3 regions of the Acidovorax sp. 69 genome follow, and region 3 is predicted to be linked to each of the others. Evidence: predicted binding sites of a transcription regulator. Region 3 holds the regulator's gene; each other region holds the start of a gene.
What was found. The regulator FNR, encoded in region 3, switches genes on or off when oxygen is low (the NO sensors DNR and NnrR bind a similar motif). The targets are predictions, from matches to a motif close to TTGATNNNNATCAA.

Region 1 (3,443 bases), 1.4 Mb from region 3:
TCCACCCCGGTGAGCGACACCACGCAGATTTCGGAGAGCGCCAGGGCCACACGCTTGCGCAGACCGTCGGGGGACTTCATGAGCTGGTTCCAGATCATGTAGTCGGCCGGGTAGGAGTTGTCGTAATAGGCCGTAGCGTCACTGATGGCGGCATAACCGCGCTGGTTCAGCCAGTCCCAGCCCGTCTGGCTGGCGGAGGCGCTGAACTGGCTGTCCAGCCAGCTGGCATAGGTGGTTGACCGTAGCGCGGCAATCTCGGGGGTCGACGCAGAGAACTGTGCCTGCAACAGAAAGCGTGCGGCCTCGTTGTCCGTGCTTGCGGAGGGATGGGCGTAGTTGCCCAGCGAGGGGGTGGATGGCACAGGTGCACTGGGTGTCCCCGTGCCTGGCGCGCTGTCGCCACCGCCGCCTCCGCAGGCGGCCAGGGCGGTGGACGCAAACAGCGCGGTCAGCAAGGGCGGGTGGGCCCTGCTGGCGATGGTGGAGTGTTCGGGGGGAAGGGGCATGCCCTCTGGTGCCTCTGCAACCGCGGTTGTCAGAGTCTCCTCGTATGAATGTGTCATGGTGGTCGTGGTCAAAAAGTCTGCCGCTGGCAGCACAGTCATGACTAAATCACACGCCACGCCCGCCTGGAAACACAAGTGTTACCAAGCGAAACACGCCTATGCAATGCCCGCTGCGCCAACGGCCTGAATGATGGGCCATTGCAACACCTTGTACCTTGCATGGAGCCCTCGCTGGTCTTCGCCAGAGGGCGGGAGCGACTTCATCGGCGATGTCCGTCACGCCCGTAGTCCTGTGCTGACGTGTGCTGCGTGGCATGGACTACGGCGCCTGCTCCAGATCATTTTTACAGTGAACCCCATCGCATCACGCAAAGGTTCCACGCATTCCGAGTGGATGGCTGACGCGAAGTTTTTTGAGGATGCACACCATGAATGAAGACACCATCAAGGGCAACTGGAAGCAGTTCAAGGGCAAGATGATCGAGCAGTGGGGCAAGCTCACCAACGACGACTTCGACGTCATCGACGGCAAGCGCGAGCAGTTTCTGGGGACGCTGCAAGAACGTCAGGGCATCGCACGTGACGCAGCCGAAAAGCAACTCAAGGAATGGCAGGCCCGCCATCCTGACTTTCGCTTCAACGATTGACCTGCTTTCAGGCGCTGGGTGCGGGGCCATCACCCCGCATGCCGCCAGAGCCTGTACCCAGGTTGCCACAACGCACCTGTTCACAACCCCAATTTCCCCGAGGAGAAACCCATGAAATTTGCACGCACCTTCATCGCCTCTGTCGCTGCTGGCCTGCTGGCCACCTCTGCCATCGCCATGACACAGCCTGAGTACAAGGCTGCCAAGGACGGTATATCGGCAGACTACAAGATGAACAAACAAAAATGCGATGCCCTCAAGGCCAACGCCAAGGACATCTGCATGAAGGAGGCCAAGGGCACCGAAAACGTGGCCAAAGCCGATCTGGATGCCCAGTACAAGCCCAGCGCCAAGGCCAGCCAGAAGGTGGCTGACGCCCGCGCTGATGCCGCCTACGCGGTTGCCAAGGAAAAGTGTGATGACCTCACCGGCAATGCCAAGGATGTCTGCGTGAAGGACGCCAAGGCCGAACATGTGAAGGCCAAGGAAAACGCCAAGGTTGCCGCAGCGCAGGCCAAGCCTGCGGACAACTCCGCGGAGAAGGCGGCCCATGTCGCCGAAACCCGCAAGGACGCCGCTGCAGAAAAGAATGAGGCCAATTACAAGGCGGCCAAGGAGCGCTGCGATGCGTTGTCGGGTGACCTGAAGTCCAAATGTGTGGACGACGCCAAACGCATGTACGGCCAGAGTTGATCTGACCCGTTCGCACCGGGCCGTATCCGGTGGAATGCGTGCTCCACACACTGCGGTGTGTAGAGCACGCGCTCGCCGCGAACAAAAATGACCTGCATCAAAGCGCACACGCGGCAGGAACCCTAAGCTCGTGTTTTGTCTGGATGCACAAGGGATTCCCATGGCCCAACTCGAATGGTCGGATGCGCTCAACCTGGATCTGCCCCTGATGGACGACACCCACCGGGAGTTCGTAGATCTGCTGGCGGCAGTGGACCGAGCCGCAGATGCGCAACTGCTCTCCACATGGCAGGCGCTGATTGAACACACCGAGCAACACTTCGGGCAGGAAGACCTATGGATGGCCTCTACCCGCTTCGCGTCGGGCAATTGCCACAGCATGCAGCACAAGGTGGTGTTGCAGGTGATGCGTGAAGGGGCTGTGCGGGCTGAGCAGGGCGACCTGACCGTGCTGCGGGTGATGGCGAGCGAACTGGCCCTGTGGTTCCCCCAGCATGCGCAGAGCATGGATGCTGCGTTGGCATTGCACTTGCGTCGCGTGGGGTTCGATCCCGTCACGGGCGTGGTGCATGCACCGCAGGCACTGCCCGGCGCGTTGATCCACGGCTGCGGCGGTTCGACCTGCTCGGATGGCACCCAGGAGCCCGTGGAGGCAACTGCCGACGCCCGGCAGGAAGCGGTGGCCTAGAGAACCCCCGTCCGTCGTCCCCTGCAAGGACTGTTGCCCCTGGCATGCGCAGAGCCCGCCGCCAGTGTGCTTTCACCCGTGCGCAGGTTGCGCTTGTGTGGCATGCTGCCAAGTCTCCAGGCAAGTGGTGGCGGCATGGCCGCTTTGCTCTATGGCCAATACGGCTTTCTCTGATGTCCAGGGCGACGACGCCGAGCGCCTGCAGGCACTGCAGCGCTACGGCATTCTCGACACCCCGATGGAGCCCGCCTACGACGAGCTGGCCGACATTGCTGGCCACGTGTGTGATGCCCCTGTGGCCCTGATCAGTTTCGTGGACCGTGATCGCCAGTGGTTCAAGTCTGCGCTGGGGCTCCCCGGGCGGGAGACACCGCTCGACCAATCCGTGTGCCGATACGCCATCCGGCAATCGGGTGTTTTTGTTGTCCCCGATCTGGCGCAAGACGCGCGGTTTGCACACTTTGGCATCGTGACCCAGGAGAACCCGCTGCGGTTCTACGCAGGCGCTCCCCTGGTCACTCCCGACGGCTATGTGCTGGGCACGCTGTGTGTGCTGGACCACCGGCCGCGCGAGCTGTCTGCCAGGATGCAGGAGCTGCTCTCCGCCCTTGCGCGCCAGGTGATCCGGCTGCTGGAGCTTAAGCGTGCCAACGACCGCCAGGGCCAGATGCTGGTGGAGCTGGAGGAGGCCCGCCACCAGATGGCCGTGCTGGCCCACACCGATGTGCTGACCGGGTTGGCCAACCGCCGCTCGTTCACCGACCGCCTGCGCCAGGAATGGGCGCTGCTGCAGCGGGGCCGCGAGCCCGCTTGCCTGCTGATGATGGACCTGGACCACTTCAAGCGCGTGAACGACTTGTACGGCCACCATGTGGGCGACCAGGCGCTGCGGCTGTTTGCCACGCTGTG
Region 2 (3,443 bases), 3.2 Mb from region 3:
CTGGTCGCTGTCGAGCGCGCGCAGAAAGAGCAGGTAGGTGATCTGCTCGATGACTTCAATGGGGTTGGCGATGCCGCCGGACCAGAAGGCGTTCCAGACTTGATCGACTTTGTTGCGCAGGTCACCGGTGAGCATGGGGGCAGTCTGTAGGGGGCTGTAAGGGAGCCTGAGAGTCTGCCATGGGGCGCCGCCGGGGGTCGGGTTGCGAAAGTTCCTGGTATTTTTGGCATCTAGCGCTTTTTGGATAAGCGCTGGCAGCTATTTATTTGGTAGCGTTTTCCTTTTTGGGCTGCTGCTGCCCGGTTCACCATGTCCCGCCGCCAGGTCGTCCAGGATGGGGCAGTCCGGCCGGTCATTGCCCTGGCAGCAGGACACCAGGGTTTGCAGCGTGCGCTGCATGGCCTGCATGGAAGCGATGCGTTCGCTCAGGTCGTCGATGTGCTGCTGCGCGATGCGTTTGACCTGGCTGCTGGCGCGGCTGCGGTCGTGCCACAGGCCCAGCAGGTCGGCGATTTCTTCCATCGAAAAACCGAGGTCGCGGCTGCGGCGGATGAATTGCAGGGCGTGCACATCGGCCTCGGTGTACTGGCGGTAACCGCTGTCGGTGCGGCCCACGCCTTTGACAAGGCCCAGCGATTCGTAGTGCCGCACCATGCGCGCCGAGATGCCCGCGCGCTGGGCGGCGATGCCGATGGGCACGGGCCAGGAGACGGCGCGGGGCACTGCTGGTTTGCCAGGTGTGGGGGCGGGGTGCGTACGTGCTGGGGCGTTGGCGTGGTCATGGTGGGGGCAGTGTCTGTTCGCGTTCATCCATCACAACCGTTCGGGCTGAGCTTGTCGCAGCCTCGCGCGGCGCTTCGACGGGCTCAGCGTGAACGGGTTGAGATTTTTGAATGCATACCCGCATCAAGCCGCGACGGTGTAGCCTTCTTCGGCGATGGCGGCGGCCAAGTCCTCGCGCGGTGCGGTGCTGTCCACGTCCACCTTGCCACTGGCGCGGTCGATGCGCACCTGGGCGTTGGGGTCGATCTGTTGCACGGCCTGGGTGACGGCGCGTTCGCAGTGGCCGCAAGTCATGCCTTGAACTTGGAATGTGGTGGTGGTTGTCATCGAGTGTCCTTGGGTTGGTTTTCAAGAGGGCCGTTGTATTGACCGAAACGAATGATGAAGCTTGACATCGTGGCAGAGTCAAATGGGCTCCAAGGCACTCATGATGTGAGGGTTGATCAATATCAATGCTTGACCTTGCCATCACGTCAAGGATCACTATCCCCGCCATGAACACCACCACCACCCCAACCCCCATCACTGCGCCAGAGACAGCCCACTCGCTGGACCTGGGTATTTCCGGCATGACCTGCGCAAGCTGTGTGGGCCGTGTGGAGCGTGCGCTGCGCAAGGTGCCAGGTGTGCAGGAGGCCTCGGTCAACCTAGCGACTGAGTCTGCGCGCATTGCCTTTGCCACCAGCGTGGGCGCGGATGCCGCCGCCATGGAGGCGCTGCTGCGCCGTGCGGTGCGCAACGCGGGCTACGAGCCGCGAGCGGCGGGGCAGGAGGATGCGCCGGAGGATCTGTCGCCCTGGGCGGGCTTTTGGCCCGTGGGCATTGGCCTGCTGCTGTCGGCGCCGCTGGTGTTGCCCATGGTGGGTGACCTGTTCGGCCAGCACTGGATGCTGCCCGCCTGGGTGCAGTTTGTGCTGGCCACGCCGGTGCAGTTCATTCTGGGCGCGCGGTTTTACAAGGCAGGATGGCATGCGGCCAAGGCGCTGTCGGGCAACATGGATTTGCTGGTGTCCATGGGCACCAGCGCGGGCTGGGGCTTGTCGATGTGGCTGTGGCTCACGGCCCCCACCGACCATCCGGGCCATGTGCCGCATCTGTACTTCGAGGCGTCGGCCGTGGTCGTCACGCTGGTGTTGTTGGGCAAGTGGCTGGAGGCGCGCGCCAAGCGGCAAACCACGGCGGCCATTCGTGCGCTGCACGCGCTGCGGCCGGATGTGGTGCACCTGCTGGGCAAAGACGGCGAGGTGGATGTGCCCGTGGCTGAGGTGCTGGTGGGCGACCAACTGGTGGTACGGCCCGGCGAGCGCATTCCCGTGGATGGCACGGTGCACGAGGGCCACACGCAAGTGGATGAATCCATGCTGACCGGTGAGCCGCTGCCGGTGGCCCGTGATGTGGGCGCGGCCCTGACGGGTGGCTCGATCAATGGCGACGGCCGCATCGTGATGGCGGTGACGGCCGTGGGGGCCGAGACGGTGCTGGCCCAGATCATCCGGCTGGTGGAGGACGCCCAGGCGGCCAAGGCGCCCATCCAGCGGCTGGTGGATCAGGTATCGGCCATTTTTGTGCCGGTGGTGCTGGTGGTGGCGGTGGTGACGCTGTTGGGCTGGTTGTGGGCGGGCGTGGGCATAGAGGCTGCGCTGATCCACGCCGTGGCCGTGATGGTGATTGCCTGCCCCTGTGCGCTGGGGCTGGCGACACCCGCTGCCATCATGGCGGGCACCGGGGTGGCTGCGAAAAACGGCATTTTGATCAAGGATGTGCAGGCGCTGGAGCTGGCCCACAAGGTGGATGTGGTGGCCTTTGACAAGACTGGCACGCTGACCGTGGGACAGCCCCGCCTGACTGCGTTTGATGTGGTGCCCGGCCTGGACGAGGCGGCCGTGATGGCTGCGGTGGCTGCGGTGCAAAGCGGCAGCGAACATCCGCTGGCGCGTGCCGTGGTGGCGGCTGCGGGTGAGCGGCAGATCAGCGTGGTCACTGCACAGGATGTGCGCGCCGTACCCGGGCGCGGCACCGAGGGCGAGGTGGATGGCCAGAGCTATCTGGTGGGCAGCCTGCGCTGGATGCAGGAGCTGGGGGTGGACCTGGGGGCGCTGGCGGCGCGGGCACAACAGTTGCAGAACGAGGGAGCCACCGTGTCGGCGGTGGCCCAGCGCGTGACCGAAGGGTTGTTGAGCGGCGCACGGCCGCCCGAAGCCGCGAACGCCCCCTTGGGGGGCAGCGAGGACACGCTAGTGCCGAGCGTGGGGGCTCACCATGTCTTGCGGGCCTTGATGGCCTTTGGGGACGAACCCAAGCCCGGCGCACGCGAGGCGCTGGCGGCGCTGAAGGCGCGTGGCATTCGCACCGTGATGATCTCGGGCGACAACCGGGGCGCGGCCGAGGCCATGGCCCGGCGCCTGGGATTGGACCCGGACGCGGGCGAGGTGATGGCCGAGGTGTTGCCAGGCGACAAGGCCGCCAAGGTGGTGGCGTTGCAACAGGGTGCGGATGGAAAGCGCCATCATGTGGCGATGGTGGGCGACGGCGTTAACGATGCCCCGGCGCTGGCCGCCGCTGATGTGGGCATGGCCATGGGCAATGGCACGGATGTGGCCATGCACGCTGCCGGCATCACGCTGATGCGCGGCGACCCGATGCTGGTGGCGGCAGCGCTG
Region 3 (3,443 bases):
GGCTTGAAACGCTCAGGAAGGTGCGCGTAGGCATACAACGCAATGCGATCTGGCCGCAACTGGACCACCTGCGCCAACGTCCGGTCAAACGACTCGGGGGTCTGGCGCGACAAACCGTAAATCAGGTCCACATTCACTGAGTCGAAACCCAACGAGCGCGCAGACTCCACCAACGCAAACACCTGCTCGGCAGGTTGTATACGGTGTACGGCCTTTTGCACTTCGGCGTCAAAATCCTGCACACCAAAACTAAGTCTGTTAAACCCCAGCTCAGCCAACAGTGCCAACCGATCCGCATTGACGGTGCGAGGATCCACCTCAATGGAGTATTCCCCCCCAGGCGCAAGGGTGAAACTGCGCTTGAGCATGGACATGAGTTCGCGCAGTCCCGCGTCGGACAAAAACGTCGGCGTGCCTCCACCCAGATGCAGCTGACTCACCACCTGCCCAACACCACAGTGCGCAGTGTGCAGATCAATCTCGCGGCTCAGGTAGCGCAAATAGACATCTGCGCGATCGTGGTGCTTGGTAATGATCTTGTTGCAAGCGCAGTAGTAGCACAGCGACTCGCAGAAGGGAATGTGCACATAGATGGACAGCGGAAGCGCTTTGGCCACGGACCCAGAACGGCGTTGCTCCAGCGCCAGAACATAGTCGTCCTGCCCAAACGCCTCGACAAAACGGTCGGCTGTCGGATAGGAGGTATAGCGGGGTCCTGGCACGTCAAAACGGCGCAGGAGATCGGGCGAAACAGCAGTCATGGGGGAATATCCTTGCGTACACCCTGACTGTGCCGTACCCTCTGGATCATGTCCTTGACCTGCATCAAGCGAACGAATGGGCCAACCAGCGACAATTTGATGCATGTCAGTCGCTCAACCGCCCCTTGAGGCTTTGTCGCCGTACCGAACCGGGCGCGATATGCTCGACACCTAAACCTAGCTCACGCCTATGAACCCGCTCACCATCAAAGTCGCCTGCTCCAACTGCAACCTGCGAGAGCTGTGTATGCCCGTAGGCTTGAACGAAGAGCAGTTACAGCGCATCGATGAAGTTGTCGCCGTTCGACGCAAGATCAAGCGCGGCAGCACGTTGTTTCGCAATGGCGAATCCTTCACCTCACTGTACGCCATACGCACCGGTTTTTTCAAGACCTGCGTGGCTACCGAGGATGGGCGCGATCAGGTCACGGGCTTTCAGATGGCGGGTGAAATCATCGGCCTTGACGGCATCGTGAACGACCACCACACCTGCGATGCCGTGGCCTTGGAAGACGCCGAAGTTTGCGTCATGCCATTCGACCGCATCGAAGAGCTGTCCCGCGAAGTCACGGCCTTGCAGCACCATGTGCACAAAATCATGAGCCGCGAAATCGTGCGCGAACATGGTGTCATGCTGCTGCTAGGCAGCATGCGCGCTGAAGAACGTCTCGCGGCGTTTCTGCTGAATCTGGTGCAGCGTCTGCATGCACGCGGGTTCTCCCAGTCTGAATTGGTGCTGCGCATGACCCGCGAGGAAATCGGCAGCTACCTTGGCCTCAAACTCGAAACGGTCAGCCGCACGTTCTCAAAGTTTGTGGAAGAAGGCATTGTGGAAGTCAAGCAGCGCCACGTCCGCATCCTGGACACGGATGCCCTCAAGCGGATCGTGAACAGCCAGCAGGCCTGCCACTGACCTGACCAGCTGCGGCCGCACTGCAGCCAACAGGCTCTAATACACCCAAGGCGCTCGCGTCAGCGCCTCACGAACACGAGGGTGTCTTGCGACAGTCGTCAGGCCGCTCACCGTCAGGCACCGGGCAACGATTGACCTCAAAGGGCGACATCGCCAGCAACGTGGTCAACGCACTGGATGCCAGCGTGATGATCCAGAACGCGAAGAACGCCAGGGTATAAACACCCTGTCTTGAGAGCGCCAAGGGCTGCCCAAACCAATGCAGGTCCTGCGGATCGACCATTGCAAAAACAAGCATCTCCAGCACTCCCGCCATTAAAAAAGCGGGCCATGCTATCCACATTAGGCGTTGCATCCACATATCAGTCCTGACTCCTTGTACGGACTGCCCAACAACGGCAGCGCCGGATGTTCACTGAACTCAGCGCGGCTGGTCTTGCACCGGCGTAGCTGCATGGTTACGGGCCTTCATGGCCGGTGCCAAGCTCTTTTCTGGCGCTTCCAGCGTCTTGTTGATCTCGATGCCTTTGCGGTAGTAATCCTCGGCAATCACCGGATCGGGCCGCGAAACCGCGAGCCATAAGGTCACAAAGCCGGCAACGATCACGATGGCCGGCCCGGCAAGCACCAGCCAGACATGGCCGAACTTCCACCAAGGTGCCGCTGCCGTAGATCCAATGGCTGGGTTTGAAGACATGCGATTTACTCCTCAACAATCTCGATCAACACAAGGCCAAAACGACCTTGCACAAGGATGCCACTCAGCGCGGCACCAAAAACACAGATTTCTCAGTGACATGAGCGGCAGCCCCGACCGCGCCCACATCAAATTGAACGGCATGGGAACCCGGTGTGGCGGATCCATACGGTATTTGCAGCCGCACAGCCACCCAGCGTGACTCGGCAGGTCCAATGTCCACTTCAGCCTCTGAAGACACTTCCAATCCATCCAGACCACGAGCGCTGATACGGTAGCGCTGCTCGCCCTCGGTTGCATTCATGATCTGCAGGCGGTAGATGTTCTCCAACTTGCCTCCGGCCACGATGCGCGAAAGTGCGGCACGATCTCGTACAACGTCCACTTTCAGCGGAGTGCGCGTGACCAGGCTGGCAAGCATGGCCAAGCAGAGCGCCACCAACACCGCGCTATAGATCAGCACACGGGGACGCAACACGCGTCGAAAAATCTGCGACTGCGTCCAGCGCTGGGCCACACCGTTCTGGGTGGAATAGCGAATCAGTCCCTTCGGGTAGTGCATCTTGTCCATGACGGTGTTGCACGCATCCACACAAAGACCACAACCAATGCACTCGTACTGCAAGCCCTTGCGGATATCAATACCCACCGGGCACACCTGGACACACAGCGTGCAGTCGATGCAATCACCCAGGCCCTTGGCCTTGTAATCCACTGTCTTGGTACGCGGACCTCGGGGCTCGCCCCGCTCCACGTCGTAGCTCACGATCAGGGTGTCCTTGTCAAACATGGCACTCTGGAAACGAGCATAGGGGCACATGTACTTGCACACCTGCTCGCGCATGAAACCTGCATTGCCGTAAGTGGCAAAGCCATAAAAAAGCACCCAGAAGAGTTGCCAGCCGCCCTCCAGGATCAGCAACTCGCTGCCCAGCTCACGAATAGGCACAAAGTAGCCCACGAACGTGAAGCCCGTCCAAAGAGCCACCGCAATCCAGACGATTTGCTTGAGGAATTTCTTGCGGACCTTCTCAAAGGTCCAGGGGCCATTGTCCAGTCTCAGACGCGCACT

Region 1: the regulator FNR is predicted to act here: its motif matches at 1,934-1,947, upstream of CLU85_RS21795 (hemerythrin domain-containing protein).
Region 2: the regulator FNR is predicted to act here: its motif matches at 1,223-1,236, upstream of CLU85_RS00305 (cation-translocating P-type ATPase).

The regions. Positions count from the first base shown of each region.
Region 1 covers NZ_PGEP01000001.1:4,731,624-4,735,066, reverse strand. Annotated here, with positions in the region: gene CLU85_RS21810 (DUF1800 family protein) at 1-506, opposite strand, end outside; gene CLU85_RS21805 (CsbD family protein) at 935-1,153, shown strand; gene CLU85_RS21800 (hypothetical protein) at 1,265-1,846, shown strand; gene CLU85_RS21795 (hemerythrin domain-containing protein) at 2,007-2,534, shown strand; gene CLU85_RS21790 (sensor domain-containing diguanylate cyclase) at 2,686-3,443, shown strand, end outside.
Region 2 covers NZ_PGEP01000001.1:61,619-65,061, reverse strand. Annotated here, with positions in the region: gene CLU85_RS00320 (class I SAM-dependent DNA methyltransferase) at 1-135, opposite strand, end outside; gene cueR (Cu(I)-responsive transcriptional regulator) at 259-810, opposite strand; gene CLU85_RS00310 (heavy-metal-associated domain-containing protein) at 907-1,110, opposite strand; gene CLU85_RS00305 (cation-translocating P-type ATPase) at 1,278-3,443, shown strand, end outside.
Region 3 covers NZ_PGEP01000001.1:3,294,987-3,298,429, forward strand. Annotated here, with positions in the region: gene hemN (oxygen-independent coproporphyrinogen III oxidase) at 1-761, opposite strand, end outside; gene fnr (fumarate/nitrate reduction transcriptional regulator Fnr) at 952-1,674, shown strand; gene CLU85_RS15075 (hypothetical protein) at 1,742-2,035, opposite strand; gene CLU85_RS15080 (FixH family protein) at 2,096-2,371, opposite strand; gene ccoG (cytochrome c oxidase accessory protein CcoG) at 2,436-3,443, opposite strand, start outside.